2 linked regions of the Mesorhizobium shangrilense genome follow. The protein of the gene in region 1 interacts with the protein of each later gene in a pairwise test. Links are inferred from orthologs where the notes say so. Each region holds a gene or a part of one and is shown in the gene's direction. Other genes may lie near its edges.

What was found.
Region 2: the proteins of hflC (region 1) and ftsH interact in binary tests that used the Escherichia coli proteins (3 or more experiments, as listed by UniProt). The link is inferred for Mesorhizobium shangrilense from one-to-one orthologs.

What each region holds. Positions count from the first base shown.
Region 1 is NZ_JAQGPN010000001.1:2,432,321-2,435,320, forward strand. It holds hflC (protease modulator HflC), read left to right. Parts: upstream 1-1,020; coding sequence 1,021-1,980; downstream 1,981-3,000. Other genes in the region: hflK (FtsH protease activity modulator HflK), read left to right, coding at 1-1,021; PD284_RS11790 (DUF2065 domain-containing protein), read left to right, coding at 1,991-2,176; PD284_RS11795 (DegQ family serine endoprotease), read left to right, coding at 2,290-3,000.
Region 2 is NZ_JAQGPN010000001.1:1,398,814-1,401,938, forward strand. The notes cover bases 24-2,988. They hold ftsH (ATP-dependent zinc metalloprotease FtsH), read left to right. Parts: upstream 24-518; coding sequence 519-2,459; downstream 2,460-2,988. Other genes in these bases: tilS (tRNA lysidine(34) synthetase TilS), read left to right, coding at 24-413; PD284_RS06950 (parallel beta-helix domain-containing protein), read left to right, coding at 2,730-2,988. Outside these bases: more of tilS, read left to right, coding at 1-23; more of PD284_RS06950, read left to right, coding at 2,989-3,125. UniProt on the Escherichia coli protein: Acts as a processive, ATP-dependent zinc metallopeptidase for both cytoplasmic and membrane proteins. Plays a role in the quality control of integral membrane proteins.

The sequences.
Region 1 (3,000 bases):
CGGCCCGAGGGGCCCACAAGGCACACCGCCAGGGCTCGAAGACATCATCAAGAGCGGCCAGGATCGGCTGAAGCGCGTGCTGCCCGGCGGCAGCGGGGGCGGAGGCGCCGGGAGCCCGGCGTTCTTCGGGCTCATTGCGCTCGCCGTCGTGGCTCTGTGGGTGTTCCAGTCGGTGTACACGGTCCAGCCGGATGAGATCGCGGTCGAGCTTCGCTTTGGCAAGCCGAAGCAGGAGCTGTCGCAGCCAGGCCTGCACTTCCACTGGTGGCCGATCGAGACGGTGGAAAAGGCCAACACGGCCGAAAAACTGGTCAATATCGGCGAGACGCGCGGCAATTCCTCGACCGGCCTGATGCTGTCGGGCGACCAGAACATCGTCGACGTTAAATTCTCCGTCGCCTACCAGGTGGCCGATCCGGTCGCCTATCTCTTCAACGTGTCGCAGCCCGACGAGATGGTGCGCCAGATCGCTGAAAGCGCGATGCGCGAATCCGTCGGCCGCCGTCCGGCGCAGGACATCTTCCGTGACGACCGTCAGGGCATCGCGGAAGACGTGCGCGGCATCGTGCAGGCGACCCTCGACCAGTATGGCGCGGGCCTGAATATCAACGCGATCTCGATCGAAGACGTGGCGCCGCCGCGCGAAGTGGCGGACGCGTTCGACGAGGTGCAGCGTGCCGAGCAGGATGAGGACCGCTTCGTGGAGGAGTCCAATCAATACTCCAACCAGAAGCTCGGCCAGGCGCGCGGACAGGCCGCGCAGATCCGCGAAGAGGCGGCAGCCTACAAGAACCGGGTCGTGCAGGAGGCGCAGGGTGAGGCGCAGCGCTTCATCTCCGTCTACGACGAGTACGCGAAGGCGCCTGACGTGACGCGCCAGCGCCTCTACCTCGAAACGATGGAGCGCGTGCTGCGCGACTCCAACAAGGTGATCGTCCAGCAGGGCAACGGCCAGGGGGTGGTGCCCTATCTGCCGCTGCCCGAGCTGCAGAAGCGCGCTCCGGCGGAAGGAAACAACTGATGTCCAACCGTCTGCCCATCATCGGCGTCATCGCCGCCGTCATCCTGTTCCTGATCTACTCGGCCGTGTTCGTCGTGAACGAGCGGGAGCAGGCGATCGTGCTCCGCTTCGGCGAGATCGTCGACGTCAAGTCCGAGCCGGGAATCTACTTCAAGGCGCCGTTCGCCATGTTCGACGCCGACAACGTCCAGATCATCGAGGACCGCGTCATGCGCTTCGACCTGGATGACATCCGCGTTCAGGTGTCAGGCGGCAAGTTCTACGAAGTGGACGCTTTCGTCGCCTACCGCATCAGCGATCCGCGGGTGTTCCGACAGACCGTGTCGGGTAGCGTCGATCTGGCCGAACAGCGGCTGCGCACCCGCTTCGACGCGGCGCTTCGCCGGGTTTACGGCGTGCGTGGTTTCGAGGCGGCGCTTTCGGAAGAGCGCGCCGCCATGATGCGCGAGGTACGCGACCAGCTGCGGCCCGACGCGACGTCGCTTGGCCTCGAGATCGAGGACGTGCGCATCCGCCGGACCGACCTGACCGCCGAGGTTTCGCAGCAGACCTACGACCGCATGAAGGCCGAGCGCCTGGCCGAGGCCGAGCGCCTGCGGGCTCGCGGCCGCGAGGCGGCGCAGCGCATCCGCGCCCGCGCCGACCGCGAGGTCGTGGAGATCGTCGCCGAGGCGCAGCGCGATTCCGAGATCCAGCGAGGCGAGGGCGAAGCCGAGCGCAGCCGGATCTTCGCCGACGCCTTCCAGCGCGACGAGAAGTTCTTCGAATTCTATCGCTCGATGAACGCCTACAATCAGGCGCTGGAAGGGACCGGTACGACGATGGTGCTGTCGCCGGATTCGGAATTCTTCCGCTTCTTCAGCGATCCCGCCGGCGGCGCCGGAACGGGCGGCGGCACGCCGCAGGCGCCGGCCGCCGCGGCGACCCCGCCAGCCGCCTCCGCGGCGCCAGCGCAATAAAGCTGCGCAGGTGAGCGACTTTCTGGCGGCCCTCGGACTGGTGATGGTGTTCGAGGGCCTCGTCTATGGCGGGTTCCCCAGCCTTGCCAAGCGGCTTGCCGCAGATGTCATCGACATGCCCGAACATCGGCTGCGCAGCATCGGCCTCGCCGTCATCGCTGCCGGCGTAGCGGTCGTCTGGCTTGTTCGCGGATAACCCGGCATTTATCCACGACCCGCATGGCGTGGGCCGCAAACACGCCCTATTTTGAGCCAACAAGACGGTTGCGCTGAACCGGCGCTGATCCAGATTCAACGGGAGCCTGACCGATGACGCCGAAAATCCTGACCGCATTGCGCCGGTCGCTGGTCAGCTTCACGGCAGCGAGCATGATCGCCGCGGCGTCCGCGCCGGCATTCGTCGCGCCCGCCTCCGCACAGGGACCCGCGTCAGTCGCCGACCTTGCCGAAGGGCTGCTCGAATCGGTGGTGAACATCTCGACCACGCAAAAGGTGGCGGGATCGGAAACGCCAGACGCAGTGCCGATGCCGCAGCTTCCCGAAGGCTCGCCGTTCCAGGATTTCTTCGACGACTTCTTCAACGACAGGCAGGGCGAAGACGGAGGCGGCGACCGCAAGGTGCAGTCGCTCGGCTCGGGCTTCGTGATCGATGCGGAAAAAGGCATCGTGGTCACCAACAATCATGTGATTGCGGATTCGGATGAGATCGAGGTCAACTTCTCCGACGGCTCCAAGCTGAAGGCCGAACTCGTCGGCACCGACACCAAGACCGACATTGCGGTACTTAAGGTCGATCCGAAGCTGAAGAAGCTGAAAGCCGTAAAATTCGGGGATTCGAGCAAGCTCAGGATCGGCGACTGGGTGATGGCGATCGGCAACCCGTTCGGCCTCGGCGGCACGGTGACCGTGGGCATTGTGTCGGCGCGCAACCGCGACATCAATTCCGGCCCCTATGACGACTTCATCCAGACCGATGCGGCGATCAACCGGGGCAATTCCGGTGGCCCGCTGTTCAACATG
Region 2 (3,125 bases), 1.0 Mb from region 1 along the record:
CGTTCCGGGCAACGCTTTCCCGGACGGTGATCGACGCTCGAAAGACGGGCGTGTTCCTCTACCGGGAGCGTAGAGGGGCGCCGGCGGGACCTGCGCTGCCCGGGACGATCTGGGACGGGCGTTATGCCGTCCTCGAGGAAGACAGTGCGCCGAACGCGCGGGTACATGGAGCGCCGGCCGATCAGGAGGTCGCCGGGCCATCGCCAACGCTCCCCCCCAGCATCGTCAAGGCCGCGCGCGCCACCATGCCGCAGAGCGAGGGGCCGAATGTGCGGGCGCTCCCGGTGCTCGCACCCTGGCGAAGGTTCCTGCCCTCGTTTGATGTGGAACTCGCGCAGACATTGGCCCGGCTAATCGATGCGGCGAATTTTCCGAACCCGCCATTTGCGGGCCACAATGGGGAAGAAGCTTAACCGCTACCGTGGTCTAGTTCTTGGCAAGGGGGCGACCCCCACCTATGTTAGACCCATCCAAACTCATGCAGCAGGGGCGCACATCCGGCGCCCGCGGGACACCTGATGAATCCGAACTATCGCAACCTGGCGCTGTGGGCGATCATAGCCGTTCTCTTGATCGCTCTGTTCAATCTGTTCCAGACGCCGCAGCAGCGGGGCGCCTCGCGCGAGATCGCCTATTCGGAGTTCCTCACCGAGCTTGACGCCGGACGCATCAAGTCCGTGACGATCGCAGGCGACCGCATCTCGGGCACCTACGCCGACAACGCCAGCGGCTTCCAGACCTATTCGCCGGGCGACAACACGCTGGTTTCGCGCCTCGAGGAGAAGAACGTCACCATCAACGCCCGGCCGGAGACCGACGGCTCCAACACGCTGTTCGGCTACCTGATCTCGTGGCTGCCGATGATCCTGATCCTCGGCGTCTGGATATTCTTCATGCGCCAGATGCAGTCCGGGTCGGGCCGCGCGATGGGCTTCGGCAAGTCCAAGGCCAAGCTGCTCACGGAAGCGCATGGCCGTGTCACCTTCCAGGACGTCGCCGGCGTCGATGAGGCCAAGGAAGACCTGGAGGAGATCGTCGAGTTCCTGCGCGATCCTCAAAAATTCCAGCGGCTGGGCGGCAAGATTCCGCGCGGTGTCCTTCTCGTAGGCCCTCCCGGCACCGGTAAGACGCTGATCGCGCGCGCCGTCGCAGGCGAAGCCAACGTGCCGTTCTTCACGATTTCCGGTTCCGACTTCGTCGAGATGTTCGTCGGCGTGGGCGCGAGCCGCGTCCGCGACATGTTCGAGCAGGCCAAGAAGAACGCGCCCTGCATCATCTTCATCGACGAGATCGACGCGGTCGGCCGCCATCGCGGCGCCGGCCTCGGCGGCGGCAACGACGAGCGCGAGCAGACGCTGAACCAGTTGCTGGTCGAGATGGACGGTTTCGAGCCGAACGAATCCATCATCCTGATCGCCGCGACCAACCGTCCGGACGTTCTCGACCCGGCTCTGCTGCGTCCCGGCCGCTTCGACCGTCAGGTCGTGGTGCCCAATCCGGACATCATCGGCCGCGAGAAGATACTCAAGGTGCACGTCCGCAACGTGCCGCTGGCGCCGAACGTCGACCTCAAGGTCATCGCGCGTGGGACGCCGGGCTTCTCGGGCGCCGACCTGATGAACCTCGTCAACGAGGCCGCGCTGATGGCGGCGCGCCGCAACAAGCGGCTGGTCACCATGGCAGAGTTCGAGGACGCCAAGGACAAGATCATGATGGGCGCGGAGCGCCGCTCCTCTGCCATGACCCAGGCGGAGAAGGAACTGACCGCCTATCACGAGGCCGGTCATGCCATCCTGGCGCTGAACGTGCCGTCGGCCGATCCGCTCCACAAGGCGACCATCATCCCGCGCGGCCGTGCGCTGGGCATGGTCATGCAGCTCCCCGAGGGCGACCGCTACTCGATGAGCTACAAGTACATGATCTCGCGCCTGGCGATCATGATGGGCGGCCGCGTCGCCGAGGAGATCAAGTTCGGCAAGGAGAACATCACCTCCGGCGCCTCCTCCGACATCGAGCAGGCCACCAAGCTGGCGCGCGCCATGGTCACGCGCTGGGGCTTCTCCGACAAGCTCGGCCAGGTGGCCTATGGCGAGAACCAGGAAGAGGTGTTCCTCGGCCACTCGGTGGCTCGCACTCAGAATGTCTCGGAAGAAACCGCGCAGATCATCGACGCCGAGGTGCGCCGCCTGATCGACGAGGCCTACAACACCGCCAAGTCCGTTCTGACCAAGAAGAAGAAGGAATGGATCGCGCTCGCCGAAGGGCTGCTCGAATACGAGACGCTCTCGGGCGAGGAGATCAAGCAGCTGATCGCCGGCAACAAGCCGGCGCGCGACATGGGCGACGACACGCCGCCGAGCCGCGGCTCGGCCGTGCCGAAGGCCGGCGCCTCCGGCGGCCGCCGCAAGAAGGGCGGCGAAGAGCCGGAAGGCGGCATGGAGCCCCAGCCGCAAGGCTGAGGACCAGGCCGGTCCAGGCGAGCGGGCTCGCCACAGGTAAATGTTTGTGCGCCGCGCGGGAGACCGCGCGGCGTTTTCCTTTCGCGCGGCGCTGTCGGGGCTGTTTCGCGAGCTGGTCCACTCGATCGAGACGAGCGATGCCGGTCCGGCAGCTGGCCGGGAAGAGAGGAAGAGGCCTGCCCGCGGTGAGATAGCGGCCCGGCGTTCTGCGGGCTTCATTGACATGCCGAACACGTGGTGTTCATCCTCGCCGCAGGGGGAGGAACTAAAATGCACTTCAAGCGGGATGGGAAGGGTTTCGTCCGGCAGGCAGCGGACCGGCTGGCGCGCATCGGCGCGATCGGCCTGTCCGTTATGACGATCTATGGCGCGCTGTCGGGCGCAGCCCAGGCCGCCGAGCGCCTCGTCGAAGCCGGCGAAGGGGCGGCCGAGCGTCTGGTCGAGACGTTGATCATGGCCGAGCCGGGAGACATTGTGCGCATCGGGGAGGGTCGCATCGAGCTCACCGAGGGGCTGTCGCTGGACGTCGACGACGTGACCGTGAAGGGGGTGGGGAACGACAAGACGATCCTGTCCTTCAAGGGCCAGAGCGGATCGGGGGAGGGGCTGCTGGTGACCTCCGACCGGGTCGTGCTGGAGGATTTCGCGGTCGAGGACACCAGGGGC